One region of the Streptomyces sp. NBC_00873 genome, then DNA from elsewhere that is predicted to be linked to it. Evidence: riboswitches for the same ligand, from Rfam matches in the RefSeq annotation. Region 1 holds a riboswitch; each other region holds the start of a gene.
What was found. A riboswitch is a leader RNA that binds a small molecule or an ion and turns the genes downstream of it on or off. The one in region 1 is predicted to bind cyclic di-AMP.
Positions count from the first base shown of each region.

Region 2: linked by a shared signal. The riboswitch ahead of OH809_RS11895 (M23 family metallopeptidase) and the one ahead of OH809_RS20060 (M23 family metallopeptidase) in region 1 are both predicted to bind cyclic di-AMP.
Region 3: linked by a shared signal. The riboswitch ahead of OH809_RS03975 (transglycosylase SLT domain-containing protein) and the one ahead of OH809_RS20060 (M23 family metallopeptidase) in region 1 are both predicted to bind cyclic di-AMP.
Region 4: linked by a shared signal. The riboswitch ahead of OH809_RS17240 (NlpC/P60 family protein) and the one ahead of OH809_RS20060 (M23 family metallopeptidase) in region 1 are both predicted to bind cyclic di-AMP.

Region 1 is NZ_CP108803.1:4,381,322-4,388,899, forward strand. It holds gene lhgO (L-2-hydroxyglutarate oxidase) at 1-82, shown strand, start outside; gene trmB (tRNA (guanosine(46)-N7)-methyltransferase TrmB) at 75-884, shown strand; gene OH809_RS20050 (PrsW family glutamic-type intramembrane protease) at 1,083-2,645, shown strand; partial or broken gene OH809_RS20055 (aldo/keto reductase) at 2,653-2,799, opposite strand; gene OH809_RS20060 (M23 family metallopeptidase) at 2,888-4,006, opposite strand; cyclic di-AMP (ydaO/yuaA leader) riboswitch at 4,018-4,170, opposite strand; gene OH809_RS20065 (PP2C family protein-serine/threonine phosphatase) at 4,431-5,585, opposite strand; tRNA gene OH809_RS20070 (tRNA-Met) at 5,822-5,895, opposite strand; gene OH809_RS20075 (SPFH domain-containing protein) at 6,143-7,345, opposite strand; gene OH809_RS20080 (hypothetical protein) at 7,443-7,578, opposite strand, start outside.
Region 2 is NZ_CP108803.1:2,646,574-2,654,151, reverse strand. It holds gene OH809_RS11910 (DNA topoisomerase (ATP-hydrolyzing) subunit A) at 1-26, opposite strand, end outside; gene OH809_RS11905 (M16 family metallopeptidase) at 405-1,781, shown strand; gene OH809_RS11900 (M16 family metallopeptidase) at 1,808-3,190, shown strand; cyclic di-AMP (ydaO/yuaA leader) riboswitch at 3,399-3,564, shown strand; gene OH809_RS11895 (M23 family metallopeptidase) at 3,578-4,384, shown strand; gene OH809_RS11890 (HPr family phosphocarrier protein) at 4,770-5,051, opposite strand; gene OH809_RS11885 (GNAT family N-acetyltransferase) at 5,224-7,578, shown strand, end outside.
Region 3 is NZ_CP108803.1:828,725-836,302, reverse strand. It holds gene OH809_RS03990 (glycosyltransferase) at 1-884, opposite strand, end outside; gene OH809_RS03985 (FUSC family protein) at 1,079-2,305, shown strand; gene OH809_RS03980 (DUF5996 family protein) at 2,661-3,614, opposite strand; cyclic di-AMP (ydaO/yuaA leader) riboswitch at 4,189-4,374, shown strand; gene OH809_RS03975 (transglycosylase SLT domain-containing protein) at 4,379-5,155, shown strand; gene OH809_RS03970 (GMC oxidoreductase) at 5,449-7,005, shown strand; gene OH809_RS03965 (carboxymuconolactone decarboxylase family protein) at 7,009-7,488, opposite strand; gene OH809_RS03960 (dihydrodipicolinate reductase) at 7,485-7,578, opposite strand, start outside.
Region 4 is NZ_CP108803.1:3,818,282-3,825,859, forward strand. It holds gene OH809_RS17230 (M23 family metallopeptidase) at 119-1,588, shown strand; gene pcrA (DNA helicase PcrA) at 1,674-4,163, opposite strand; cyclic di-AMP (ydaO/yuaA leader) riboswitch at 4,421-4,584, shown strand; gene OH809_RS17240 (NlpC/P60 family protein) at 4,583-5,749, shown strand; gene OH809_RS17245 (hypothetical protein) at 5,824-6,177, opposite strand; gene OH809_RS17250 (NlpC/P60 family protein) at 6,533-7,578, shown strand, end outside.

The DNA of each region.
Region 1 (7,578 bases):
GGAGGTGGCACGCAGGGCGCTGCTCCGGGCACAGGGAACGGGGTGGAAGCCGCCCGCCGTAGAATCGGGGCATTGTGTCTGAGTCCTTGAACCCCGCCCCCGAGACCGACGAGGCCCACGATCTGCGCGCCGCAGCCTTCGAGCGGCAGCGCAGGCTGCGTCAGGAGCCGCGCTTCCCCGGCGGACCCGCCGCCGACCCGGCCGGGTCACACCACGAGCGCCGGATCCGCAGCTTCCAGCCGCGCCGCAGCCGTGTCACGCCCGGCCAGGAGGACGCGCTGCAGCGGCTCTGGCCCCAGTGGGGCCTGGACATCGACGGGCAGTCGGTCCTCGACCTGCCCGAGCTGTTCGACGGGCTTCCGGTCGTGCTCGAGATCGGCTTCGGGATGGGCGAGGCCACCGTGCAGATGGCGGCCGACGACCCGGGCACCGGCATACTCGCCGTCGATGTGCACACCCCCGGCCAGGGCAACCTGCTCGGTCTCGCGGACCGGAACGGACTGTCCAACATCCGGGTGGCCAACGGTGACGCGATCATCCTGCTGCGCGAGATGCTGCCGCCGGACGCACTCGACGGGCTGCGGGTGTATTTCCCCGACCCGTGGCCCAAGAAGCGCCACCACAAGCGGCGGCTGATCCAGCCGGAGTTCCTCGACCTGGCGGCGCAGCGGCTGAAGCCGGGCGCCGTGCTCCACTGCGCGACCGACTGGGAGCCGTACGCCGAGCAGATGCTCGAGGTGCTCACCGCGCACCCCCTCTTCGAGAACACGGCGGCGGACGGCGGCTACGCACCGCGGCCCGCGTTCCGTCCGCTGACCCGGTTCGAGGGGCAGGGCCTGGACAAGGGCCATGTCGTGCACGACCTGCTCTTCCTCCGCAGCTGACCTTTCCACCGCGTGGGTCCTCACCCGTGGCTGAGAGGCTGTCGGGCCACCTCTGATCGGGCAGTCGTGCCCTGGCACGCGCGCTTCCCGATCGAAGGTAGCCCGACAGCCTCCGAGCTTGCAGATTTCCTGATGGGTCGGTACGCGCACCTCGCCGCCCCATGGTCAGCTGTCAGTCCCCCTGGTTAGGGTCATGGGGTGTCCGACGGGTCTGTCCAGCAGCAACAGTCGCAGCCGGCCGTCCCGCTCCTCGAGGAGCAGCGGGTCGGCGAGATCCTGGCGGCCGTGCCGGAGCGGGGCCAGTGGCGCTACCGTCCGCGCCGCGTCGGCATGGTCTGGCGGAGCAAGACGTTCCGTATCGCTGCTGTCTTCACGGTGCTCGCGCTGTGCGGGCTGGTGATCCTGGCCCTGGTCCGCGCCCAGACCGGCACCGAAGGGTTCCTGGTCGGGCTGGGTCTGGCCGTGCTGCCCGTCCCGCTCCTGATGACGGCGTTCCGCTGGCTGGACCGGGTCGAACCCGGACCCTGGCGGAATCTGCTGTTCGCCTTCGCCTGGGGTGCATGCGCCGCCGCCCTGGTCGCGATCATCGCGAATTCGTTCGCGACCCGCTGGATCGCGACGGCCACCGCGGACCCGGCGAGCGCGGACACCCTCGGGGCCACGGTCATAGCGCCGGTCGTCGAGGAGAGCGCGAAGGCGGCGGCCGTCCTGCTGATCTTCCTGTTCCGGCGACGGGACTTCGGCGGTGTCGTCGCCGGCGTCGTCGTCGCCGGCTTCACCGCGACGGGCTTCGCCTTCACCGAGAACATCCTCTACCTGGGCAACGCGTTCGGCGAGGACCAGCAGATCGGCAACTCGGGCCTGGCGTCGGTGACGGCCGCGACCTTCTTCGTACGAGGGGTGATGACGCCGTTCGCGCATCCCCTCTTCACCGTGCTGACCGGCCTGGGCTTCGGCTTCGCGGCGCTCAGCGCACGCCGCCACCGCATCCGCCGCATCGCGCTGCCGCTGCTCGGACTGATCCTCGCCATGGGCACGCACGCCCTGTGGAACGGCTCGGGGACGTTCGGTCCGTACGGCTTCTATGTCGTGTACGGGGTGTTCATGGTCCCGGTCTTCGGACTGGTCACCTGGCTGGCGATCTGGTCGCGCCAGCGGGAGCTGCGCACCCTGGCGACCGAGCTGCCCGCGTACGCGGCCGCCGGCTGGCTGACCCCGGCCGAGCCGCTCGCGCTCTCCTCGATGCGGGCCCGAGGCCTGGCCCGGGACGTGGCGCGCCGGCAGCACGCGCAAGCGGGGTACGGAGCCCCGGGTTACGGGTACGCCCCTGCCTACGGCCCCGCCCACGGCGCTCACAGCCGGATCGCGTCGCAGATACGGAGCCACGCCAAGGCGCAGGCCAGGGCGCGCGGCAAGGCTGCGGCGCGGGCGGTCGCCGAGTACGAGTCGTTCGCCACGTCCCTGGCGTTCCTGCGCCGCCAGGCAGGCCGCGGGGCGGCGGAACCGGACTTCACCGCACGTGAACTGGAACTGCTGCACCATCTCTGGCAGCGCCGGGAGGTGGCCGCCCCCGCCCTGGCGTACGCGGCACAGGCGACGGGCCGTTTGCGCCCGCACTCCATGGCCCCGGCGCCGGTTCCGCGGCGGTACCAGCCGTACGGCGGTCACAACCCGTACCTGTCGCCCCCTGGGCAGCCGTATCACCAGCCGCCCCACGGACAGCAGATCTACGGGAACCGGCCGCCCCGGCATCCCTGGTGACGGGTCGGGCGGACGCCTCGGTGAGTTCCGCCGGCTCCTGCTCGGTCAGCCGGAGGCCGGCGACGGCCACCAGTGCGGGCAGCTGCTCGACCGTGCGGGCCGAGGCGATCGGGGCGGCTACGGTCGGACGGGCGGCGAGCCGGGCCAGGGCGACGGCCAAACGGACCGGCAGCCCTGACGTCGGGGGGTGAGCGTCAGGACTGCCGGGGATCGGTGGCGGGCCGCGGCCCGCGTTCATCGGGTCAGACCGTGAGGCCCTTGTCGCGCAGCCAGGTCATCGGGTCGATGCCCGTGCCGCTCGGGGTGTGGACCTCCAGGTGGAGGTGGGGACCCGTCACATTTCCGGTGGCGCCGACGCGGCCGATGGTCTCACCGGTGGTGACCTTCTGGCCGGCGCTGACGTCGATCGACGACTGGTGACAGAACCACAGCTCCGTGCCGTCCTCGAGCTCCAGGACCGTGCGGTAGCCGTAGGAGCCGGACCAGCCCGCCGACTTGATGGTGCCGGTGTGGATGGCCTTGATCGGGGTGCCGGTCGGCGCCGCGAAGTCGAGACCGGTGTGGTGGCCGGAGGACCACATCGAACCGGCTTGGCCGAAGGTCGAGGTGATCGTGTACGAGGAAGTGGGGATGGCGTAGCTGGCGGCCAGTTTGGCGAGCCGTTCGGCCTCGGCCTTGGCCTTCGCCGCTTCCTCCGCCTTCTTCTTCTCGGCCTCGGCCTTGGCCGCCGCGATGTCCTGCTTCTGCTTCGCCTCGGCTGCCGCCTTCTCCGCGGCGGCCTTCTCCTCGGCCGCCTTGGCCTCCGCGTCGGCGGCGTTCTGCTGCTGCTCGGCCTGCTGGAGGATGCGGGCGCGGAGGGCCTCGCCGGCGTCGGTGGCGCCCTGTTCGGCCTCGGCGGTGGTGATGCCCGCGCTGGTCAGCGGGGCGGCGGCGGTCTTGGCCTGGGCCTGGTCGGTGGCGGACTCCTCGGAGAGCAGCGCGCCCACGCCGGGGAGGGAGTTGGCGTCGGGGAGCTTGTCGGCGATGGAATCGGGAAGGGAGATGGAGACCGGCGGCTTGCTCTGCGCGGTGGCCATACCGCCCGCGCCGACGGCCGCGATGACACCGACGCCGAGAACCGTGGAACTACGGGCGAGCCCATTGCGCTGCTTGGCGACGCGGTGCCTGCCACGTACGGGGCGGACGGACTCCTCGGTGGGGTTCCATTCCTCCCGGGCCCGGTCGGTCTCTCCGAAGCCCTCGGTCCCGGACTCGGTGGTGAACCCGGTGGCGAACTCGGTGTCCGTCCCGGATCCGTACTCAGTGGTGAAGTCGGAGCCGAACCGGGAAGGGGCTTCGGGGGCAGGTTTGTTGGACGCCACGGGGGCGCACTCCTTTCCTTCCTTCTCGCCTACCGGGTTAGCTGACGGGTTCGGAGCAGGAAGGTCTCCTACGGATCCCTCTGCCTCTCACGAGACACAGATGTCCGATTCACCCCATGTAGGTGGTTCCCCGGTTCCCTTGCGGAATTCGGCGCTCGCGCACGGTGCCGCCACTGACGACGGCTGGGACGACCGCGCTGCGTTATCGAACGTTAATAGACACACGGGCCTGATTCCAAGCTGTTCCCTCTGATCGTTCACGGTCTTGGCCTGGACTTTACGGGACACAACCGGGTGGAATCGGGCGAGTTGACCCGGACTCAGTCACTACTGTCTTTCTGACGTTGCGTCAAACGTTATGCAGAGCGGCACTCTTCGATTACACACGGTGGCATCGTCCTCGTGTGCTCACCGCCGCCGCGCCTCATTCCTGCCGGCGGCCCACGATCTTCACGGTCCTGCGCCGCTCCGGCTGCCCCTCCGCGGGCCGTACGACCGCGACCAGCGCCAGGTCGTCGGTGGACTTGCCGCCCGTGTGCAGCCGTACGTCATCGGTCAGCGCGGACAGCAGCTCCTCGGGCCCGGGGAAGATCCGCCCGCGCAGCCGGGCCGCCGGGTCGTAGAACACCCCACGCCTGTCGCGCGCCTCGGAAAGACCGTCGGTGTAGACGAGCAGCGTGGCCCCGGCGGCCAGACTCCAGACGTCGGCCAGGTCCGGCCACACCCCCAGACCCATGCCGAGCGGCAGCGCGGGCACGCTCGGCACCAGCACCTCCACCCCCCCGTCGGGGTGGAGCAGCAGCGGCTCGGGGTGGCCGCGGTTGACGATCCGCACCTCGGCCGCACCGTGCGGGATCTCGGCGAGTACGGCGGTGACGAACCCCTCGACCGGATCGATCCCGCCGCGCCGCTCCCCCTCCCGCGCCAGCGCCCGCTCCAGCCGCTGCGCCACGCCCTCCAGCGAAGCCTCGTGCTCGGCGACCTCCCGGAACGCGCCGATGATCACCGCCACCGCCTCGACCGCGTCGAGCCCCTTGCCCCGCACGTCCCCGACCACCAGCCGCACGCCGTGCGGGGTGTCCACCACGGCGAACAGGTCGCCGCCGACGAACTCGTCCGCCTGCGCCGCCTCGTACCGCGCGGCAACGTGCAGCCCGCCGATCCAGTCGTTCGGCTTCGGCAGCACGGCCCGCATGGCGGTCTCCGCGATGACCCGCGCCGAAGCCAGCTGCTCACTGCCACGCCGTACGACTCCGTTGATGAAGAGGGCGAGGGCCGAGGCGGTGAACACGGTGAGGACCTCGAGGGACGGCACGACCTGCAGCAGCGCGCCGCTCTGGCTCCGCAGGACGAGGATCGAGAGCAGCGAGGCGACGCCGATACGGACGGTGCCCGCCCGTGAGAAGAACGGTGCGGCGGCCAGCGGGGCCGCCACGAACAGCGGCACGGCGGTGAACGGTGGCGGGGTGAGGATGTCGAACACGAGCCCGACGGCGATCAGCAGCGCCGGCAGCGCGCCGACGAACCGCCGGGAAGGTCTGCCGCCCCCGCCCCGCGCCCCGCGCAGCTTCTCCGCCATCCCCACCTGTGGTCTCCTGCCCGGTACGCGCAGCGGTTCCTGCGGTCTCCTGCCCGATACGCCCCGCGGTCTCCTGCCCGGTACGCGCCTGGCTGCGGACGGTGCCGCACCCCACTCCCCCAGGCTTGCCGGAGCGGCGCCGCGCGGCGACTCCGCATCGGCCGAAGGGGGGACGGAAACACGAAAACACGAATCAGGCCCGGCACGCTCTATGCATGCCGGGCCTGAATCTTCAGTAGCGGGGACAGGATTTGAACCTGCGACCTCTGGGTTATGAGCCCAGCGAGCTACCGAGCTGCTCCACCCCGCGTCGGTAAACACAACTCTACGCCATCCGGGACGGACGGTTGACCATTTACTGATCCGCCTGCGCCCATCCGCTCCCATCCACTGCTCCAAGGCACCGAATTCGAGAAGCAGCTGCCGACGAAGTGCCTTCTGTCGCAAGGTATCTGCCGCACCCTCCGGGGCGGAGAAGTAGCCCGGCTCAGACCGACCGGCAATTGGGGGGCGGCGTCACGGGGCTGGGGCACGCACCCCCCAATTGCCGGTCGGTCTCAGTTCGAGTCGGTGATGTGCGGGGCCCGCTTCGCGTCGACCGCCGGCTTCGCCGTGTTCGCACCGCGCTGGATTGCGTGGAGGATCGCCAGCCCCTGACTGACCACGCCCGCCGCCATCTCGTTGACACCGTTGGTGCCGTTGAGCACGGTGAGGTCGGCCCCCGACATCCCGCGGGCGGCCGCGTCGGCCAGGGCCGGCAGGTTCTCCACGATGCGGTTGGCCGCGATCAGCTCCTGATTCCCGTCCCGGAGCGAGGCGGCACGCGCGGTGTTGGCGTCGGCCTGCGCCTGGGCGACGGCCCGTTCGGCGTACGCACTGCCGTCGGCCTGGAACTTCGCCTGGTCGCGGGCGGCCTCGGCGAGCGTGCGCTGCCGGTACGCCTCGGCGTCCGCCGGACGCCTGACCTCCGCCTCCAGCCGTTGCGCCGCCAGCGCCGCCTGCCGCTCGGCCAGCGCGGTCTGCTCCTCGACGACCTCGTGCGAGGCCCTGGCCTGGGCGAGCGGTCCGGCCTGAGCGGCGCGGGCGTTGTACTGCTCGGTCTCGGCGAGGAAACCGGCCCGCTTGATCGCGGTGTCCCGTTCGTACTCGGCCTTGAGCGCCGCGGCCTGCTGCTCCCGCTCGGACGCCTCCTGGTCCGCTCTGGCCTGGGCGATCCGGGCCTGGCTGGCGACGGCGGCCGCGTGCGGGGCGGCGAGGTTGTTGATGTAGCCGGTGGAGTCCTCGATCTCCTGGATCTGGAGGGCGTCCACGACGATGCCGAGTTTCTCCATCTCGCTGTGGCTGCCCGCGATGACCTCCTGGGAGACCCGGTTCCGCTCCCGGATGATCTGCTCGACGGTCAGCCCGCCGACGATGGAACGCAGGTGTCCGGCGAAGATCCGGCCTGCGAGTTCCTCCATCTGGTCCTGTTCGGACAGGAAGCGACGGGCGGCGTTGGCGATGGAGACGGCGTCGTCACCGACCTTGAAGACGGCGACGGCGCGGACGTTGAGGCGGATGCCCTGCTGGGTGACGCAGTCCTCGGTGATCTCCGCCTCGCGCAGCGCGAGGGAGAGCATGCGCGCCTTCTGCTTCACCGGTACGACGAAGCTGCCGTGACCGGTGACGATCCGGAACTGGGTGTCCTGGGTCTGCCGTTTCGATTTCGATCCGGAGATGAGCATCGCCTCGTTGGGGGCGGGAACGTGCCAGAACAACATGAGCGGACTCCTGCCGTACGCCTTTCTCGACGTGATGTCCCGGTGCGGTGCCGTACATCGCCTTCCCCGACGTCGCTCCCCGGCGTCGGTTGCCGGTTCAGGACGGCAGGCGTTCGACGATCACGCCCCGTGCCGAGACCGAGTCGACGACAACGACGCGTGCGTCCCTGTCGATCGACGTCGCCGACCATGCGGTGTAGGCCTCCGACCCACCCCGTACGGCCACCAGTACT
Region 2 (7,578 bases), 1.7 Mb from region 1:
GGGGTCTTCGTACTGCGGCGGGCCATCGCTGCTGCGACTCCTTCACAGATCTGTTCGGGCAACCTCTGGTTCTGACGCGGACCATTGTGGACCGCCGCACTGACAACGCCGACCTCGACCCGTCCCTAGGCCCTGTCCGGCCGATCTTCGTGGGCCCGCGACGTCTGGCACGGCACCTCGCCGCGTTGTCGGAGTCGTCCCAGTACGTCCAGTACGAGGGCGATCCTCCGCCTTGCGATGCACCGCACCATACGCCGCAGGCTGATCCACGAAGATCGGCCGGACAGGACCAAGCGCTCTTTAACGCGAACTTCCACGGAACGGGAACTTCGCCAGGTGTCGGTGCGCTTGCTTACAGTGGCAGGTCTCGCAGGAAATCCAGTATCGCGATCGAAGGGACGTACATGCCCATGGGTCACACGGCCACAGCCCAGGCCGGCTCCGGCGGCTTGACAGCGACCGAGCACCGTCTGGCCAACGGCCTGCGCGTGGTGCTCTCCGAGGACCATCTGACCCCGGTCGCCGCGGTGTGCCTCTGGTACGACGTCGGGTCGCGCCACGAGGTCAAGGGGCGCACGGGTCTGGCTCACCTCTTCGAGCACCTGATGTTCCAGGGCTCCGGACAGGTCAAGGGGAACGGACACTTCGAGCTGGTGCAGGGCGCCGGCGGCTCCCTCAACGGGACGACCAGCTTCGAACGCACCAACTACTTCGAGACGATGCCCACGCATCAGCTGGAACTGGCCCTGTGGCTCGAAGCCGACCGGATGGGCTCGCTGCTCGCCGCGCTCGACGACGAGTCCATGGAGAACCAGCGGGACGTCGTCAAGAACGAGCGCCGCCAGCGGTACGACAACGTTCCGTACGGCACGGCGTTCGAGAGGCTGACCGCCCTCGCCTACCCCGAGGGCCACCCGTACCACCACACCCCGATCGGCTCGATGGCCGACCTGGACGCGGCGACGCTCGAAGACGCGCGAACCTTCTTCCGTACGTACTACGCGCCCAACAACGCGGTGCTGTCGGTCGTCGGCGACATCGACCCCGATCAGACGCTCGCCTGGATCGAGAAGTACTTCGGCTCCATTCCGTCCCACGACGGCAAGCAGCCGCCGCGCGACGGCACGCTCCCGGAGATCATCGGCGAGCAGCTGCGCGAAGAGGTCCACGAGGAGGTCCCGGCGCGGGCGCTGATGGCCGCCTACCGGCTGCCGCACGACGGCACCAGGGAGTGCGACGCCGCGGATCTCGCGCTGACCGTGCTCGGCGGAGGCGAGTCCTCCCGGCTGCACAACCGCCTGGTCCGCCGCGACCGTACGGCCGTTGCGGCAGGTTTCGGGCTGCTGCGGCTGGCCGGCGCGCCCTCGCTCGGCTGGCTGGACGTGAAGACGTCCGGCGGTGTCGAGGTGGCGCAGATCGAGGCCGCGGTCGACGAGGAGCTGGCCCGGTTCGCCGCCGAGGGCCCCACGCCCGAGGAAATGGAGCGCGCTCAGGCACAGTTGGAGCGCGAGTGGCTGGACCGGCTCGGTACGGTCGCGGGCCGCGCCGATGAACTCTGCCGGTTCGCCGTGCTGTTCGGCGACCCGCAGCTCGCGCTGACCGCCGTCCAGCGGGTCCTCGACGTCACCGCGGACGAGGTCCAGGCGGCGGCCAGGGCCCAGCTGCGCCCCGACAACCGGGCGGTGCTCGTCTACGAGCCGGTCGAGCCGGCCGAATCCGCCGACGCGGAAGCCGACGAGACGGACACCGACACCGACGTGCACGAAGGGGCGGACAAGTGACCGACGCTGCCGCGACTGGAGTATCGATGGAGTACCACCCGCAGCCGACCCCCGGCACGGCCAGGCCCTGGGCCTTTCCCGCACCCGAGCGCGGCGCCCTGCCCAATGGGCTGACGGTGCTGCGCTGCCACCGTCCCGGCCAGCAGGTCGTCGCGGTCGAGATCTTCCTCGACGCCCCGCTGGACGCCGAGCCCGAGGGCCTCGACGGCCTGGCCACGATCATGGCGCGGGCCCTTTCCGAGGGCACCGACAAGCACTCCGCCGAGGAGTTCGCCGCCGAGCTGGAGCGTTGCGGCGCCACCCTCGACGCGCACGCCGACCATCCCGGCATGCGGGTCTCCCTGGAGGTTCCGGCCTCCCGGCTGGCCAAGGCGCTCGGGCTGGTCGCCGAGGCGCTGCGGGCGCCCGCGTTCGCCGACAGCGAGATCGAGCGACTGGTGAACAACCGGCTCGACGAGATTCCGCACGAGCAGGCCAACCCGGCCCGGCGTGCCGCCAAGCAGCTCTCCAAGGAGCTCTTCCCGGCCACGTCGCGGATGTCACGCCCACGCCAGGGCACCGAGGAGACGGTGGAGCGGATCGACTCCGCGGCCGTGCGCGCCTTCTACGAGGCCCATGTCCGGCCGTCCACCGCGACCGCCGTCGTCGTCGGCGACCTCACCGGTATCGACCTGGACGCCCTGCTCGCCGACACCATCGGCGACTGGACCGGGGACACCGTGGAGCCCCGTCCGGTCCCGCCGATCACCGCCGACGACACCGGTCGCGTGGTGATCGTCGACCGTCCGGGCGCCGTGCAGACGCAGCTGCTGATCGGCCGCATCGGCGCCGACCGGCACGACAGGGTGTGGCCGGCCCAGGTCCTCGGCACCTACTGCCTGGGCGGCACACTCACCTCCCGGCTGGACCGGGTGCTGCGCGAGGAGAAGGGCTACACCTACGGCGTGCGGGCCTTCGGGCAGGTCCTGCGCTCGACGGCCCCGGACTCCGCCTCCGGGGCGACCGGCGCGGCGATGCTGGCGATCAGTGGCTCGGTGGACACGGAGTCCACCGGACCGGCGCTCGACGACCTGTGGAAGGTCCTGCGGACGCTGGTGGCCGAGGGGCTGACCGACGCCGAGCGCGAGACCGCTGTGCAGAACCTCGTGGGTGTCGCCCCGCTGAAGTTCGAGACGGCTGCCTCCGTCGCCGGCACGCTCGCCGACCAGGTCGAGCAGCACCTCCCGGACGACTACCAGGCGCAGTTGTACGCCCGCCTGGCCGAGACCGGCACGGTCGAGGCGACCGCAGCCGTGGTCAACGCCTTCCCCGTGGACCGGCTGGTCACGATTCTCGTCGGCGACGCCGCGCAGATCGAGGAGCCGGTCAGGGCGTTGGGTATCGGAGAGGTGTCGGTCGTCACTGGCTGATGCACCAAAGTCCCGCAAAGAGGGGCAAAGAGAGACCCTGGCGAGTCGCTTCTCGCCAGGGTCTTCTCTTTTGTCTGGTTTGAGATGAAAGCTTCTTGCTTGCCCTGTGGGATGCGCTACAAAACGCCCTGTCCGTTTGGTGAATGAAAGTGCCCCCGCCTAGCGTCGGCTCCACTGTCCGTCACTCGTATGCCGCATCCGTGGCGCCGGGCAGTGATCGCCGAGTCCCCGTCAGCGCGAGCCCGGGGAGCCGGGGACCCACACAGTCCCTGGGGTGAATCGGATGCCGCGACCTCCTGCGAGGCCGGGGATCCGTAGGAGACCTTCCTGCTCCGAACCCGTCAGCTAACCCGGTAGGCGAGAAGGAAGGAAAGGACCAGCTACTTCATGGCGTTCACCCGCCCCACCGGGAAGCACCGTGCCCCGAGCCGCCTGAAGCGCAGGAGTGCACGCATCGCCGGAGTCGCGACGCTGGCGACCACCGGCGTCGTCGGCGGACTGGCCTCTCCGGCCCTCGCCACGGATGCCGAGGCCCCCGCCGTCAACGAAACCGGCCTGACCCAGATCATCGCCATCGAGGATGCCCTCGCCGGCCAGGTGGCCACCCAGGCCGAGGTGCAGAAGCGCCAGGCCGACGTCGCCGCGAAGGTGAAGGCGAAGGCTGTCGCGGCAGCCGAGGCCGAAGCGAAGGCCAAGGCGGCAGCGAAGGCCAAGGCCGAGGCCCGCGCCAAGGCGGCCCGTGACGCGAAGGCCCGCGCCGCCCGTTCCGCCGAGCGCACCCGCCTGGGCTCCTTCCAGCTCCCGGTCGCCGGTTCGTACGTCACCACCGGCTACAAGTCGAGCGGATCCCTCTGGTCCTCCGGCCGCCACTCGGGCATCGACTTCCACGCCGCCTCCGGCAGCTCTGTCGTCGCCGTCGGCGCCGGCACGGTCGTCGAGGCGGGCTGGGGCGGCGCATACGGCAACAACATCGTGCTGCGGATGACGGACGGCACGTACACCCAGTACGGCCACCTCTCCTCGATCGGCGTCTCCGTCGGCCAGAGCGTCGGCGCGGGCCAGCAGATCGGCCTCTCCGGCTCGACCGGCAACTCCACCGGACCGCACCTCCACTTCGAGGCCCGCACCACGCCTTCGTACGGCTCCGACATGGACCCCGTGGCGTACCTGCGCGCCCATGGCGTGAACGTCTGACCGACGTCCCATCCGCAACACCCCGCGGTGATGCCAGGGCGCTGGACTCCCAGCACGCCGAGCGGGCCACCGCCGCGCACCGGCTGCGCCGCGCGGGCGGTACCCCGGGCGGTGATGCCGGCGCCCCCGCTCCGGCGGCCGGGTGAGGACTTCGCAACATGCCGTAAACGCCGCGAGCGGCCGGCATTAACACATGCGACGTATACAAAAAGAAGTAAATGTGCGGGGCTTTCTTTGGGCTGCCTGAATTCGCTCCGAATGAATTGTCGGTATCCGAAAAAGAAAGAAGGAGCCGCGGCCCCGGTTGGGGTACCGCGGCTTCGCCACAGGAATAGACCCGACAGGAATCGGCCGGAAAGGCTTCCCCCTGATCGGAACCCTGGAATCAGACGGTCTCGGGGAGCTCCTCGAGCCCCTCGGTGACCAGCTTCGCCAGACGGTCGAGCGCGGCTTCCGCGTCGTCCGCCTCGGAGGCGAGCACGATCTCCTCGCCGCCGTGCGCGCCGAGACCGAGCACCGCGAGGATGGAGGCAGCGTTCACCGGGGGGCCGTCGGACTTGGCGATCGTCACGGGGACGCCGGACGCCGTGGCGGCACGGACGAAGATGGAAGCGGGGCGGGCGTGCAGGCCCTCGGCCCAACCGACATTGACGCGGCGCTCAGCCATGGTTCTGCCCTTCACGAATCAATGGTTGTCTAGACCAGTCTCTACCGCAGTGTGCTGGCTTCCCGCCGACCCGCAACCCGGCCCCAGCCCGTGCCGCACGGCCGATCGGAGCTCTCAGACTGCCCCGGCCCCGGGCGCTTCGCGACCGCTGACCGCGCCGTAGGCTTTGCCCATGCAGCCCACGCCGGAGCAGAGTCCGCACCACGCGTACCCCGACCACTGGGAAGCGGATGTGGTGCTCCGCGACGGCGGTACGGCCCGCATCAGGCCCATCACCACGGACGATGCCGAGCGCCTGGTCAGCTTCTACGAGCAGGTCTCCGACGAGTCGAAGTACTACCGGTTCTTCGCTCCTTACCCCCGTCTGTCCGCCAAGGACGTCCACCGCTTCACCCATCACGACTACGTCGACCGGGTGGGGCTCGCCGTCACGGTCGGCGGCGAGTTCATCGCCACCGTCCGCTACGACCGGATCGACGCGGCCGGCCGGCCGGCCTCCGCCCCCGCCGACGAGGCCGAGGTCGCCTTTCTCGTCCAGGACGCGCACCAGGGCCGCGGCGTGGCATCGGCGCTCCTCGAACACATCGCCGCAGTGGCGCGTGAGCGCGGCATCCGGCGCTTCGCCGCCGAGGTGCTGCCCGCCAACAACAAGATGATCAAGGTGTTCCGTGACGCCGGGTACACCCAGCAGCGCAGCTTCGAGGACGGCGCCGTCCATCTCACCCTCGACCTCGAACCGACCGCCGAGTCCCTCGCCGTCCAGCGCGCCCGCGAGCAGCGGGCGGAGGCGCGGTCGGTACAGCGGCTGATCACACCGGGGTCCGTCGCGGTCATCGGCACCGGCCGTAACCCCGGCGGGGTCGGCCGCACGGTTCTGCGCAACCTCCTCGGTGCGGGCTTCACCGGCCGTACGTACGCCGTGAACAGCTCGTTCGCCGCCGACCAGGGAACGATCGACGGCGTCCCCGCACACCGCTCCATCGGCGAGATCGGCGAACCGGTGGACCTCGCGGTCGTCGCCGTGCCCGCGGACCGGGTCCCGGAGGCCGTCGCCGACTGCGGCGAACACGGTGTCCAGGGCCTCGTGGTCCTCTCCGCCGGATATGCCGAATGGGGTGCCGAAGGCAGGGAAAGGCAGCGCGAACTGGTCCGCCAGGCCCGCTCCTACGGCATGCGCATCATCGGCCCGAACGCCTTCGGGATCATCAACAACGCGGACGGCGTACGGCTGAACGCCTCCCTCGCCCCCGAGCCGCCCGCCCCGGGGCGCATCGGTCTGTTCACGCAGTCGGGCGCGATCGGCATCGCCCTGCTCTCCGGGCTCTACCGGCGCGGCGCGGGTCTGTCGACGTTCATCTCCGCGGGCAACCGCGCCGACATCTCGGGCAACGACTTCCTCCAGTACTGGTACGAGGACCCGAACACCGACGTCGCCCTGCTCTACCTCGAATCCCTCGGCAATCCGCGGAAGTTCACCCGCCTCGCGCGGCGCACCGCAGCGGTGAAGCCCGTCGTCGTGGTGAAGGGGGCCCGGCACAGCGGCAGCACCCCGCCCGGCCATGCGGTGCCGATCAGCCGGATCCCGGACGCGACGGTCTCCGCGCTCATGCGGCAGGCGGGCGTGATCCGTGTCGACACGGTGACGGAGATGGTCGACGCGGGCCTGCTCCTCGCCGACCAGCCCCTCCCGGAGGGTCCCCGGGTCGCGATCCTCGGCAACTCCGAGTCCCTGGGCCTCCTCACGTACGACGCCTGCCTGGCCGAGGGGCTGCGCCCGCGCCCGCCCCGTGACCTCACCACCGCGGCCACTCCGCAGGACTTCCGGGATGCGCTGGCGGAGGCACTCGCCGACCGGAGCTGCGACGCGGTGATCGTGACGGCGATCCCGTGGGTCGGCGAGAACGGCCAGGCGGAAACGGGTGACGGCGAGGTCCTGGCCGCCGCGCTGCGCACGGCTGCGGCCACGGGGCCGGCCAAGCCGGTGGCCGTGGTCCACGTGGAGATCGGAGGCCTGGCGGAGGCGCTCGCGGCGGCCAGCAGCACGGTCGCGGCGCCGCAGGTGGCCGCGACGGCTGCCCAGGGTGCTTCGGCCGCGACGTACGGCAAGGGCACCCCGAGCGTCACGAGCACCACAGGCACTTCAGCCACGCCGAGCACCACCGGCACCCCAGCTCCGCCCAATCCCCCGGCTCAGCCGAACGCTCCCGGCCCCGGTGCCCCCACGCCGTCCGCTCCCTCCACCGGCCGGATCCCCGCCTACCCCGCTGCCGAGCGTGCCGTCCGTGCCCTCGCCGAGGCGGTGAAGTATGCGCAGTGGCGACGACAGGCCGCGATGCCCGGCAAGGTGCCCGAGTTCCTCGACGACACCATCGACGAGGCAGGCGCCGCCGACCGTATCGACGCCCTCCTCGGGCCCGACCCCGATCCCCGGGGCCGTCAGCTCAGCCACGACGAGGCGCGCGAACTCCTGGGCCGGTACGGCATCTCCGTACGGCCGACGCTCCCCGCCCCCGGCCCGGACGCCGCC
Region 3 (7,578 bases), 3.6 Mb from region 1:
GGGACACCGGCGGCGAGGGCGCCGTAGACCGTGCCCGAACCGCCGTGGCAGAGCACGAGGGAGGCGCTGCCCAGTACGTCGGCCTGGGGGACCCACTTCTCCACATGGACATTGCGGGGGATCGCCCCGAAGTCCGACACGTCGGTGAGGGGACCCGTGGTCAGCAGGACGCGCGCCGGCAGCCCGCTCACGGAAGCCAGTACCGCCCGGTACAGGGCGGAGGCGTTCGGCATGCCGCCCACCTCGGTGCCGAGTGTGACGTAGACGAGCGGTTCTTCGCCGCCGTGCCACCGGTAGGGCGGAGCGTTCGGGGCGGGTGGCTGATGGTAGCGCCGGGTCACCGCGTACGGCGAGGGGTCCAGGGAAGCGGGGAGCCGGGTCAGATAGGGGGAGGCCCGGAGCCGTTCCGCGATGCCCGCACCGTACGAATCGAGTACCGGGCGGAGCAGTTCGTCGGTGGACTCGGCGAACTGCGCGGCAGAAACGGCGACCTGGGCATGCGGGACACCGTGGCGCTCGGCCGCCACCACCGACGCGAGCTCGTACATCTCGTCCAGGACGAGATCCGGCCGCCACTCCCGGCAGAGCTCCTCCAGCGTCGGCAGCATGGCGGTGGTGCACAGCCTGCCGAACACCTCACTGGTCATCAGGGACACGCCCTCGTCCGCAGGCAGCCCCAACACCCGCATCATCAGCGGCACGAGCTCGGCCTCCGGCGGCTCCCCGCCGATGCGGTAGGGCTGTTCCCGGGCCGCCAGTAACGGTTCGAGCTTCGGCGGTGCGACGACGAGGACATCGTCGCGACGCGCCGCGCAGGCGTCGATGAACGGGACAAGTGGGTTGAAGTGGCCCGATCCGCTGGTCGAGGCGAAAAGTACACGCATGGCAGGAGCCTAGGGATCGGCGCCCCACACCCACAGGACCGCATTGCGCCGACTTCCGGCACTCCGCCGCCGTCCCGCCTTGCTGCCCGCCCACCGGCCCCAGGCGGCGGTACGGACCCATCGCAGGGCCCACACGCAACCCGTCCGGTGGATTCGTGGTGCTGCAAGCAGACGTACGAGGGAAGGAGAGTGAAATGCCTGAACTCTCCGCACCTGTGATCAAGCTCGTACGGCAGACCACCGAGCCTGTCGCGGCGCAGACCCTGCGCTCGACGGCGGCCGCGGTCATCTCCTATGTCGTCGCGGTGTGGACCCTTCCGCAGCCTGTACCGCTGACGGCTCCACTGACCGCGCTTCTCGTCGTCCAGGTCACCCTGTACGCGACACTCACCACGGGCATCCGGCGCGTCAACTCCGTCGTCGTCGGGGTGCTCATCGCCATCGGCTTCAGCGCCCTGGTGGGTCTGAACTGGTGGAGCCTGGGTCTGACGATCTTCAGCTCGCTGATCATCGGACGGATGGTGCGGGTGGACGAGTTCGTGCCGGAAGTCGCCATCAGCGCGATGCTCGTCCTCGGCGTCTCCCAGGTCGCCGCCACCGCATGGGACCGCGTTCTGGAGACCCTGATCGGTGCGGGCGTCGGCCTGTTGTTCAACCTGCTCGCACCGCCTGTATGGGTGCAGAACGCGGGCGTGTCCATCGACGAACTGGCGCGGGAGATGGGACGGATGTTCCGGGCCATGGGCGAGGAGGTCGGCGGCCACATCTCCGTCCGGCAGGCGGCGGCGAGACTGCACGACGCCCGCAGACTGGACCACGACATCGTGGCGGTCGACGCCTCGCTCCGGCAGGCCGAGGAGAGCATCCTGCTCAACCCCCGGATCCGGCAGGGCCTTCTGTACCGCATCGTCCTGCGTACCGGACTCGACACACTGGAGATCTGTGCCGTTGTCCTCCGTGTGCTGGCCCGCACGCTGACGGACCTGGCCAAAGCCCGGACCGAGGAAACCATGTTCCCGGAGGACGTGGCCGCCTCGCTCCGGGAACTCTTCGCGCAGATGGCCGACGCCATCGAGAGCTTCTCCACGCTGATCACCACCCCGGTGTCCGCCAATGCCGAGGAGGCCGAGTCGCGACTCGCTGCCGCACTGGCCGCCAGCCGCGCCACTCGGGACGTGGTGGCCGACCTCCTGCTGGAGGACGTCCAGGAACACCCCCGACAGTGGCAACTGCACGGTGCGCTGCTCGCCGAGGTCGACCGCATTCTGGATGAGCTGGACATCGACAAACGCGCCGAACGCCTTGGCGAGGAACTCGACCGCCACTCCGCTGAACTGCACGAACGCCATCCCCGGCTCGCCGCAATGCGGCGGCGGCTCGGCAGCCCCCGGGCCACGCAGCCGACAGTCCCGGGAGGGTGAGGGCGAGGGCGAGGCGATGGGAGACCGCGCGCCCTGCGACGCCCGTACGCCCTGGCCCTGCTGCCGTCGGCGCGCGAACGTCCCCCGCAGGGAAGGCACTTCACATCATCGAGCGGCGCCCGGAGTCCGGCACGGCTCTTCGACGCAGGCGGACCCGGTAGCCCGGCCTTACGATGCAGGAGGGAAACCGGAAGCCTCAGAGCGCCGGGACGGGACCCGCAGGGTCCGCGGTCTCGCGCCTGATCTCGGAGGAGCTGCTCCCGCCCACCTCGCACCCGGTTGCCCAGCCGACCCCCGGTCCCCAGGGCAAGGTCCCCGTGGACCGGGAGCGGCGGCTGCACCGAAGCCGCGCTCCTCATCCACCGGCAGACGTACGGGTCCTCAGGCACGGATCGGTCATCCCGCCGGGACAGGCGAGACGGTCGATGTCCCAGCCGGCGCGCCCCGCTCCGGCCTGATAGGCGCTTTCGTAGAAGGCGAGTACGGCCGCACGGGGATCGCTCTCGGTGCGGGCCGCGTCGTACGGCAGCACCGCCAGGTGGCTGCCGCCACGATCCACCCATTGCGCCGACACCGGAGTGAGCGGTTCCTCCGCCAGCCGCGCCGGTTCGGGAGCGGTGTACGAGTAGAACGCGGGCGCGGCGAACGTGTCGTCACCGAACCAGAAACCGAAGCTGATCACTTCCCGGGAGTAGGCCTCCCGCGTCACCGGGTCGATCTGCTGGGGTTGGTCGATCTGACGCTCCGAAAAGCGGGTGTGGGCGATATCGAAGGTGTGCCAGAAATGGTGCACGGGACTGACTTTCCCCGAAAACCGCGCCGCGAATTCCTCCAGTACCAGCGCCACTTGACTGAGAACCTGCCAATACCGGTTGGCGTGTTCGGGATCGTATGCCGCGTGCTGGGTGTCCTCGGCGAACGGCCGGTCGGCGTCGGGCAGATCGAATGGCTTGGGCAAGTTGATATCCACCTCGATGCCCAGCGCTTCCAGGGCGGCCATGACCTTCTTGTGGAAGGACGCCACGGACTGGCCCGAAAGCGGGAACGAGACCGTCATGCCGTCCAGTCTTGTGACGACGAGTCGATGGCCGACGAAGTCGAAGTCCACCGTGAAAATCGGGTTGCCGTCGATCTGCCCTATGGGGCGGGTGGTGATGCCGCGTCCAGTGAGGTGAAACGGAACGTTCCACCAGTGATTGCGCCGGACACTGGCCGCGAGACGGATCTTTCCGACGACCTGCGCGAATCGGTGGAGGGTCTCTTTGGTGTCACGCCACTCGGCGAGCGGCATGGGCGGGAACAGCTCCATCGCCATCACTTCTTTCGTGCTGCCGGACGGTCCCGGTGGGCGGGCAGGGCGTTCTTCCGCACCATCTTGTCCATGTCGAAGGCCTACGACACCTCGTGCGGCCGCTGTGGGGTCGTTCGTGTGAACCGGCACGACCTGGCCGGGGTGGGCGGCCACTCGTGCGCTGCAGTCGGCGCAGACGCGTGGCGCGCGACTGCTCCCGGTCGTCTCCCCGGGGACGCCCTTCCCGACGAGTCGGAGGCCGGGTGTCCGTCCGTCGACGCCAAAATCTCCTAAATGTCGCAAATTTGGCGATGAAGGGAAGCCGCTCGCTGTTCTGGTGAATGCGCGACCCGCACGGTCCGAGGCCTTGCGTGCCGGACAAATCGCCCTTTTCGGGCTGAGTGGTGAGAGTCACCTTTCGGGCCCGCGGACGCAGCGGCGTGCCGCCCGGTTCCCTGCTGCGCCAAGAAAGTTGGCTTCGCGGACCGGGGTGGATTGCGAAAATTTCCGCGACTCGATCTTGTAAATGAATTGTGATCGAGAAATGTGGGCTTGTTCAGGTCGGAGTTTCTCGCCTACGGTCACCGTCAATCCGGATGGAACGCCGAATCCTGCCGCCGTCCGGTAACCCGACCACTCACGTACGGCAGGAGCGGGGGACCCAGGTAAGCCGCCGATCCGGTATCCGGAACGGCTAGGGGTGAAGTCGTATTCCCATACGGCCAGGCAACTCCAGCCTCAACCCGACAGCTCACCTCGTAGGCGACGGAGAGGAATTCGCCATGCCCGCACAGGTTAACCACCGTCGTCGTAAGTCCAGTTCGCTGACTCGCGGATTCATCGCCGTGAGCACGGGCGGAGCCGCCGCTCTCGCGCTTCCGATGATCGGGGCAACCGTTGCCTCGGCAGCGCCGGCGCAGCCTGTCACCGCCGTCGCCGTCTCCAAGACGGTGGCGCCCGCTGCCGCTCCCGCCAAGCCGGCTGCCATGCGGGCAGCTACGCCCTCCATCTATTCCGTGATATCCGGTGACACCCTTTACAAGATCGCCCTGAGTCATTCCGTGAGCGGCGGTTGGCAGCAGCTGTACAAGGACAATCGAGCGGTCATCGGAGCCGACCCCGGCGTAATTCACGCGGGCCAGAAGCTCACGATCGGCGCCAAGGCCGCGCCCGCGGCAGTCGAGTCCACGACGGCCGCGAGCACCGCCGTTGCTGTCACCGCGAAGCCCGCGACGTACACGAACGACCTCGACGGCTGGATCAAGGAGTCGCTGGCCGTCATGGCCCAGCACGGCATCCCCGGCAGCTACGACGGCATCCACCGCAACATCATGCGCGAGTCCTCGGGCAACCCCCGGGCCATCAACAACTGGGACTCGAACGCCGCCGCGGGCACGCCGTCCAAGGGTCTCCTGCAGGTCATCGACCCCACGTTCCGGGCCTACCACGTGCCCGGTACGTCGATGGACCCTTACGACCCGGTCGCCAACATCACGGCCGCGTGCAACTACGCCGCCGCCAAGTACGGCTCGATCGACAACGTGTTCGGGGCCTACTGACGCTCGGTTGCGTTGATTCAGGTATGACGGGTGGCGAAGGTCCGATGGGGCTTCGCCACCCGTTCCCCGTCGGTGTCGCGCACGGGAGGCGCCAGGGATTACGGGACAGCCCTTCGAACGGGCGCATGTTACCCATCGGTATGTAGTGACTTGGCACGCGAACAGCAGTAGAACCAGTTTCACTCTCAGAGAGTGAGGCGTATCACACGAGTGACCCTACCACGCGCAATACAGGCCCGAAGGGCGTTTCGCGTCGAAGGTTCATCACACGAACTGGTTCTATTTTAGGAGCCGTGGCCCTCGCGGGTCACACCACTCCGGCCCAGGCCGGTGTCGGCTCCGCAGCCGCTCCGATCGACTCCGGGGCCCATGTCCCGGCCCTGGTGATCGGCACCGGATACGGCGGCTCCGTCGCCGCACTGCGTCTCGCCCAGGCAGGCATCGACGTGCACATGATCGAAATGGGCATGGCCTGGGACACCCCCGGCCCGGACGGCAAGATCTTCGCCAACACGACCTGCCCGGACAGCCGGTCGTACTGGCTCCGCACCAGGACCAAGCAGCCCCTCAGTAACTTCCTCGGCTTCCCCATCGACAAGAACATCACCCGCAGCACAGGGATCCTCGACGCCGAGGAGTTCAGCGGGATCACCGTCTACCAGGGCCGCGGCGTCGGTGGCGGCTCGCTGGTCAACGGTGGGATGGCGGTCACCCCCAAGCGCGAGAACTTCGGAGCCGTCCTCCCGTCGGTGGACGCCGACGAGATGTACGGAATCTACTACCCGCGCGCCAATTCCGGGCTCGGGGTCGGCACCATCGATCCGGCCTGGTTCGACACCGCCGCGTGCTACCAGTACGCCCGGGTCGGCCGTCAGCAGGCCGAGCGTGCCGGCTTCCCGTTCGTCTTCGTGCCCACCGTGTACGACTGGGACTATATGAAGCAGGAAGAGGCCGGAACCGTCCCCAGGTCGGCGCTGGCCGGCGAGATTCTCTACGGCAACAACTACGGCAAGAAGTCGCTGCAGAAGACGTACATCGACCGGATCAGGGCCACCGGCAGGGTCGCCATCTCGCCGCTGCACAAGGTCACTTCGGTCGCCCCGGCGGCAGGCGGCGGCTACACGGTCGTCATCGACCAGATCGACACCGGCGGTGTCACCACGGCCACCAAGACGGTGACCGCCGACCGGGTGTTCTTCGCGGCCGGCAGCGTGGGCACCAGCAAGCTGCTGGTCAGGCTGAAGGCCACCGGCGCGCTCGCCGGCCTGAACAACGAGATCGGTAAAGGGTGGGGCGACAACGGCAATGTCATGTGCGGCCGGGCCAACCACCTGTGGGACCCGACCGGCAGCCTCCAGGCGTCCATTCCCACGGGCGGCATCGACAACTGGGCCGCCGGTGGCGCGTTCGCCGAGGTTGCGCCGCTGCCCACCGGGATCGAGACGTACGCCTCGTTCTACCTGTCCATCACCAAGAACCCGAACCGGGCCGAGTTCTCCTGGAACGCCGCGACGGGCACGGTCGACCTGAACTGGCAGACCGCCTGGAAGCAGCCGTCCATCGATGCCGCCAAGACGATCTTCGACAGGATCAACCAGAAGGAGGGGACGATCTACCGGACCGATCTCTTCGGCACCTACAAGGTCTGGGGCGACCACCTCACTTACCACCCGCTCGGCGGCGCGGTGCTGAACCGGGCCACCGACAACTACGGCCGCCTGCACGGCTACTTGGGCCTGTACGTCATCGACGGCTCGCTGATCCCCGGCAACACCAGCGTCAATCCGTTCGTCACCATCACCGCGCTCGCCGAACGGAACATCGAGAAGATCATCGCCACCGACCTGTGACGATCAACGGCCGGGCAGCGCACACACGGTGTCGAGGCCCAGCACATGGTTGAGCCGGCCGAACGCCAGCCATGATCCGATGCTCATGCTCAGCTCCACGATCTCGAGCTCGCTGTAGTGCGCGGTCATCCGGGACCAGAACGCGGCGTCGAGGTTGTGGTGATCCAGGGCGTACCGCTCGGCGTATTCGGCGGCCAACCGGGTCCGGTCGTCGAACACGCCGGTGGTACGCCACTGGGTCACCGCGTCGGCGAATTCCTCCTCTACCTTCACGCCGTCCCGTTCGGTCCGCCAGCCGAGGCAGAAGGCGCACCCGTTGATCTGGGCGATCCGCAACCGTGCGGCTTCGAACTCGCGCAGTCCCAGGGTCGTGTGGGCGTACACCGACAGCGAGAAGTTCGATGCGGCGATCCCGATCCCGGGCACCATCTCGCCCCACACGTACTCGATCGCGTCCTTGCCTTCGGGGATGTCGATGTTCATGGTTGTCTCCTTCCGAGCCTGCCGACTGCGGGGCGCAGCGGGACGTCGAGCGCGTCGTAGAGGCCTGGTTCCGCGTCCACGAGCCAGTCG
Region 4 (7,578 bases), 560 kb from region 1:
TGACGAAGATTGTCGCCGTCACGTACTGCCGGGTACAGTCGCGGCCACTGCTTTCCCTCTGGGATTCCCCACCGGGCCCCCAGACCCAGGTCCTGCTGCCGAGGCGAGAGAGAAGTTGGTGAACGACCAGCACCCCCACGCCGGGTATGTCGGTTACGACAGCCACTCCATGGGCAGCTACGACAGCGACCCGCTCTTCGGCTCCCTTCCGGGCAGCTACGACGGTGCGTACGACACCGCCGGCTACAGCAGCGGCTACGACACCGGACAGGCCGGGTACAGCGGCCAGTACGACTCCACCCAGTGGGACACCGGCGCACATCAGACCGCCGCGTACGACCCCTATGCCGCGTACGGGACCCAGCACCCGCAGCAGTACGACACCACCGCGACCTGGATGCCGGAAGCCCCGGGCATCCCCGCGCAGGGCGGCGCTCCGGACGCCTCGGGCCAGTGGGACACCAACGGCTGGCACCAGAACGGCCAGTGGGCGATGGCCGAGACGGCCGCCTACGACGCCGGCGCGTACGACGCCACTGCCTGGAACACCGGCGCCACGCCCGAGCACGAACAGCAAACCGCGCAAACCGCGCACGAGTCGTACGAACCCGAACAGGCCGCGTACGAGGTGTACGCGGACCGGGGTTCCCATGCTCCGTACGAGCCCTACCCGTCAGCCGGGACCGCGGAGCCCGCGGACATCACCGCGACCTCCGAGTTCGGCGTCGCCGACCTGGACCCGGACCTCGACGCCGATGCGGACAACGCGGCAGACCGGGCGGACCACACCGTCGGCATCCCCCGCCCTGCGAGCCGTTCCGTCACCCGCGGCAGCGGTGGCAGCCGCGGCCGGCGTCGTACCGCCGCCAAGCGTTCCGCTCTTCTCACCGTCGCCGTCCCCTCCGCCTGCGTGATGAGCGTCGCCGGTATCGCCGCCGCCTCCGTCGGCGGACTCGGCAGCGGCGAGGACACCAAGGACGACACCACGTCGATGGCGGCCGTCGACCCCGGCAGCGCCAAGCCGGTCGCCGCCAACAACAAGCTGGACACCCTGTTCGACAACCTCAGCGCCGACGCCGAGAACTTCGCCGACCGCGCCAGCCGCACCCAGGAGCGCATCGACCTGAGGGAACGGCAGGCCGCCGAGAAGAAGAAGCGCGAGGAGGAGGCCGCCCGGAAAGAGGCGCTGCGGCCCAAGTTCCTCCTGCCGGTCAAGCAGCACGGCCTCAGCGCCTACTTCGGCCAGGCGGGCGTCAACTGGATGTCCGTGCACACGGGCATCGACTTCCCCGTCTCGTACGGCACTCCGGTGATGGCCGCGACCGACGGCACCGTACGCACCCAGTGGAACAGCGCCTACGGGAACATGGCCATCGTCACCACGGCCGACGGCACCGAGACCTGGTACTGCCACCTCAGCAGCACCAGGATCCGCTCGGGCCCGGTCAAGGCCGGTGACGTCATCGCGTACTCCGGGAACTCCGGCAACTCCACCGGCCCGCACCTGCACTTCGAGGTCCGGCCCGGTGGCGGAGCGGCCATAGACCCGCTGCCCTGGCTCCGCAGCCACGGCGTCGACCCGACCTGAGCAGCAGAGTCCGACACGGCGCAGGCCCCGCCCGCCGGCAGGGGGCGGGCACCTGCGCCCGCCCCGTCGGCTCCGGGGCGGACTCCTAGAGCTTCTCCACCGGCGCGTACCGCAGCAGCAGCTTCTTCGGTCGTTCGTCCCCGAAGTCGACCGTCGCCTTCGCCTGGTCGCCGATCCCCTCGACCGCCGTCACCGTGCCGAGCCCGAACTGGTCGTGCGTGACCCGGTCCCCGACCACCAGCGTGACCGTCGGCTTGTCCGAGGTGCGCCGGGTCGCGAAGCCCGAAGGGCCCGAGCGGGCGCGCGACGAGGACAGCGACGACGTGATCCCCGACGTCGGTCCGGCCGGGGCCGCCATCGGACCGGTCCGCTTCCACTCCAGGTGCTGGTCCGGGATCTCCTCCAGGAACCGCGACGGCGGGTTGTACGAGGGCTGACCCCACGCACTGCGCATCGCCGCCCGCGTCAGGTAGAGCCGCTCACGGGCACGGGTGATCCCGACGTACGCGAGGCGCCGCTCCTCCTCCAGCTCCTTGACCTGCCCCAGGGCGCGCATGTGCGGGAAGACGCCGTCCTCCATGCCGGTCAGGAACACCACCGGGAATTCGAGCCCCTTGGCCGTGTGCAGCGTCATCAGCGTGATGACGCCGGAGCCGTCCTCGTCCTCGTCGGGGATCTGGTCGGAGTCGGCCACGAGCGCGACCTTCTCCAGGAACTCGGCGAGCGTGCCCGTGCCCGCACCTTCCTCCCCGGCGGACTCCCCCCGCTCCTGCTCGAATTCGAGCGCGACGGCGGCGAGTTCCTGAAGGTTCTCGATCCGCGTCTCGTCCTGCGGGTCCGTGGACGCCTGGAGCTCGGCGAGATAGCCGGTCCGTTCCAGCACCGCCTCCAGCACCACGGCGGGGCCTGCGCCGGACTCGACGATCGTGCGCAGTTCCTCCATCAGCGTGTTGAACCGCTTGACGGCGTTGGCCGAGCGGGCCGCCATGCCGTACGCCTCGTCGACGCGGCGCAGTGCCTGCGGGAACGTGATCTTCTCGCGCAGCGACAGGGCGTCGATCATCGCCTCGGCGCGGTCGCCGATACCTCGCTTGGGCACGTTGAGGACGCGGCGCAGCGGAACGGTGTCCTCGGGGTTGGCGAGGACCCGGAGGTAGGCCAGGATGTCCCGGACCTCCTTGCGCTCGTAGAAGCGCACGCCGCCGACGACCTTGTAGGGCAGGCCGACGCGGATGAAGATCTCTTCGAAGACGCGGGACTGCGCGTTCGTCCGGTAGAAGATCGCGACGTCGCCGGCCTTCGCGTCGCCCGCGTCGGTCAGCCGGTCGATCTCGTCGGCGACGAACTGCGCCTCGTCGTGCTCGGTGTCCGCGACATAGCCGGTGATCCGGGCGCCCTCGCCCGCATTCGTCCAGAGGTTCTTGGGCCGGCGGCTCTCGTTGCGCTCGATGACAGCGTTGGCGGCGGAGAGGATCGTCTGCGTGGAGCGGTAGTTCTGCTCCAGCAGGATCGTCGTCGCGTTCGGGTAGTCCTCCTCGAACTGGAGGATGTTACGGATCGTCGCGCCGCGGAAGGCGTAGATCGACTGGTCGGCGTCACCCACGACGCAGAGTTCGGCGGGGGCGTCGGCCTCTCCGGCCGGGCCGACCAGTTCGCGTACGAGCGTGTACTGGGCGTGGTTGGTGTCCTGGTACTCGTCGACGAGGACGTGCCGGAAGCGGCGGCGGTAGTGCTCGGCGACGTCGGGGAACGCCTGGAGCAGATGGACCGTCGTCATGATGATGTCGTCGAAGTCCAGTGCGTTGGCCTCGCGCAGCCGGGACTGGTACATCGCGTACGCCTGGGCGAGCGTCTTCTCGAAGCCTCCCCCATTCTCGGCTTCGCTCGAATGGGAGGTACCCCCTCCGACCTGGCCGGCGAAGGTCTCCTCGTCGATCAGCTCGTTCTTCAGGTTCGAGACCTTGGCCGTGAACGACTTCGGCGGGAAGCGCTTCGGGTCGAGGTCCAGATCGCGGCAGACCAGTGCCATCAGCCGCTTGGAGTCGGCCGCGTCGTAGATCGAGAACGACGAGGTGAAGCCGAGCCGCTTCGACTCGCGGCGCAGGATCCGTACGCACGCGCTGTGGAACGTCATGACCCACATGGCGTTGGCGCGCGGTCCGACGAGCTGCTCGACGCGCTCCTTCATCTCGCCCGCGGCCTTGTTGGTGAAGGTGATCGCCAGGATCTGGCCGGGGTGCACGCCGCGCTCGGCCAGCAGGTGGGCGATGCGGTGGGTGAGCACCCGGGTCTTGCCGGAGCCCGCGCCGGCGACGATGAGCAGCGGCGATCCGGCGTGCACGACCGCGGCGCGCTGCTCGGTGTTCAGCCCGTCGAGCAGGGCGGCGGAGTCGATGGCGGGGCGGTGGGCGCCGTCCCGGTAGTACGCGTCCCGAGGCGGCGCGGGCGCGTCGAACACGCCCGCGAAGAGGTCCTCCGGCACCGCTTCGGGTGCGGAGTCCTCGGGGGGCGGCGGGGGTTCTTCCTCCGAGTGCTGGAGGCCGGCCAGGAAACTGTCGTCAAAGAGGCTGCTCATCGCCTCACGAGTCTAGGGCGACGCACCGACACTCTGCGGCCGCATGGAGAAGTGCGGCCGGAAGGCGCCTACATACGGAGAACACCCACCCACGCCCTGTAAGGAAATCGGGGCCCGGGCCGCCTTCTCCGGCCCTTCTTCACCAAGGTCACGAAAACGTATCGGGCATATCGAACATCAACCTTCACAGCGGCACCACGGTTGGCTAGCGTGCCCTGTCGGGCGGCCCGTACCCCCTTGAGGCGAACCACGCCGAGCGGGCTCCCCCGCCGAATCCGGGCTGCCCGCAGGGAGTTCGGGACCGGGGACCCATATGCAAAACCGGGGTGAATCGGTCTGTATCCCCACTCGGACCGTAGGGCAGCCTTCCGTTCCGCCCGAACCCGACAGCTAACCCGGTAGGCGGTCCACGGAAGGAGATGCCGGCTTTGGCATCGCATCGCAAACCGCGCAGCCGGGTACGCACCACCACCCCCGCCGTCGGGCTCACGACGGCCGCACTGGCGGGGGTGACCCTGCTGTCGACCCAGAGTGCCACGGCCGCCCCGAGCGCACCCAGGCCCAGCATCGAGGACGTGCAGAAGAAGGTCGACGACCTCTACCGGCAGGCGGGCACCGCGACCCAGCAGTACAACCAGGCGAAGGAGGCCTCCGCCACGCAGCGCGGCAAGGTCGACGCCCTGCTGGAGGACGTGGCCGAGCGCGCCGACAAACTGAACGAGGCGCGCAGGACGCTCGGCAACTACGCGGCCGCGCAGTACCGCACCGGCTCCATCGCCCCGACCGCCACCTTCTTCCTGGCCGACGACCCGCAGTCGTACTTCGACCAGAACCAGCTGATGAACCGGATGACCGCCCAGCAGCAGAAGGCGGTCACGGACTTCCGTACGCAGCAGGCAGCGGCGGCGAAGAAGCGCACCGAGGCGGTGAAGAGCCTGGAGACGCTCACCGAGTCCCAGGCCACGCTCCGGACCAGCAAACAATCCGTCCAGAAGAAGTTGGGTGAGGCGCGCGCGACGCTGTCGAAGCTGACGGCCGAGGAGAAGGCGCGGCTGGCGGCACTGGAGCGCGAGAAGGAGGCGGAGGCCAAGCGCAAGGCGGAGGAACTCGCCCGTCGGCAGGCCGCCGCCAAGGCCGAGGCGGACCGCAAGGCCGAGGAGGCGGCGAAGGAGGCCGGCTCCACCGGCGGCACGGGGACGGGCGCGGGAACCGGGACCGGCTCGGACACCAGCGCCACCACGAAGGCCGAGAAGGTTCTCGCCTTCGCCCGCGCCCAGATCGGCAAGCCGTACGTCTGGGGAGCGACGGGCCCCTCCTCGTACGACTGCTCGGGGCTGACCCAGGCCGCCTGGAAGGCGGCGGGCGTCGACATCCCCCGCACCACCTGGGACCAGGTGAAGACCGGCACCCGGATAGCCACGGCCGACCTGCAGCCGGGCGACCTCGTCTTCTTCTACGACGACATCAGCCACGTCGGCATCTACAAGGGCGACGGCATGATGATCCACGCCCCGAAGCCGGGGGCGAACGTCCGCGAGGAGTCGATCTACTACATGCCGATCTACGGCAGCGTGCGCCCGGCGTGACGGCGGGCCCTCATGCGCGAGTGAGCCCCTGCCGGATCCGGCAGGGGCTCACTCGCGCATGAGGGTGGTCCGGCTCAGGTCCAGAGCGTCGCGATCAAGATGTTGGCGACCGTCAGCCCGCCGACCGCCGCGAAGGCACCCTTCTCGGCCTTCTCCTCGTCCCGCTTGATGTAGACCAGCGCGAGGATCACCACCAGGACCGCCAGCTTCACGCCGATCTTGATGTTGTTGACCGGGTGGTCGTCGGCCTGGTTGAGCCCGACCAGCGCGACACCGGTGACCAGCATGGTCAGCGCGCCGTGCAGCATCGCCGGGACGAAGCGTGCCGTGCCCGCGCCCATCGCCTTCATCTGGGTCAGGAAGCCGCCCAGGAGGGCGGCGATGCCGATGATGTGCAGCGCGACGAAGATATTGATGAGTACGTCCATGAGGCCGCAGCCTAGCCGGGGCCATATCACCCCTCTTCGGCGAGGTGGGGGCTCTTCGGCATTTCACTTACATCTGTACCAATTGCCTGACTCTGGTGTAATTTTCCAGTCGCTCAGCGACAGCACATTGCCAAATTCGGGCAATAGCCGTCATTGCGACTCTTCCTCGCGCCCCGGGCTTAGCGTCCCTGTCCAGGTGGCCGGCTTCACCACCGCTCCGCACCCGGACGGCAGCCCGGTCACCCCGCCGAGAAATCCGGCGGCGGGCCGCTCCCCCTGTTGGCGTCCCGCCGCCGGACCTCAGCGGCCCGCCGGTAGGCCCCGACGGGCAGTCGACGCAAGGAGCCCCGCCCCCGTGGCAGCGCATCGGAAACCCAGGCAGCGCCCGCACACCGGCTCCGCCGCCCGCACCGCAGCCACCCTCGCCTTCGCCGGGGCCGCGACCGCCGCCGCCCTGCCGGGCTCCGCGCACGCCGAACCACAGCCCACCCCCACCCGGATCAAGGCCGCGGTGGACCGGCTGTACCACGACGCCGAGGTCGCCACCGAGCAGTACAACGGCGCGAAAGAGAAAGCGACCGCCGCGGCCAAGTCCCTGAACGCACTGCGCGACGAGGCCGCCCGCAGGACCGAACGCCTCAACGCCTCCCGCAACGCACTCGGTTCGCTCGCCGCCGCGGAGTACCGCACCGGCGGCCTCGACCCCTCCGTGCAGCTGGCGCTGTCCTCGGACCCCGACCAGTATCTGCAACGGGCCTCGTACGTGGACCGGGCCGCCGACCGCCAGGCGGCCGAGGTCTCCAACGTGCAGCGGCAGGTCACCGAGATCGCCCAGCTGCGCGCGGAGGCGAAGGACGAGCTGGCGGCCCTCACCGCCCGCCGGGCCGACCTGAAGAAGCACCGGACGACGGTCAGGGCCAGACTGGCCGACGCCCAGAAGCTCCTGGACACCCTCTCACCCGCGGAGCGCGCCGAGTTCGAACGCTCGGACACCGCCCGCGCCGCCGCCCGCGCGGATCGCAGCGCCCCGCGCTTAGGCACCGCCCAGGCCCCCAACGCCCGCGCCGCGGAGGCCGTCGCGTTCGCCTACGGGGCGCTCGGCAAGCCGTACGTCTGGGGCGCGACCGGACCGTCCTCGTTCGACTGCTCCGGGCTGACCCAGGCCGCCTGGCGCTCCGCCGGCGTCTCGCTCCCCCGCACCACATACACCCAGATCAACGTCGGCCGGAACATCCCCCGCTCCGAACTCGCCCCCGGTGACCTGGTGTTCTTCTACTCCGGGATCAGCCATGTCGGTCTCTACATCGGCGACGGACAGATGATCCACGCACCGCACCCCGGAGCGCCGGTCCGCATCGCGCCGATCGACGGCATGCCCTTCGCGGGAGCGACCCGGGTCGC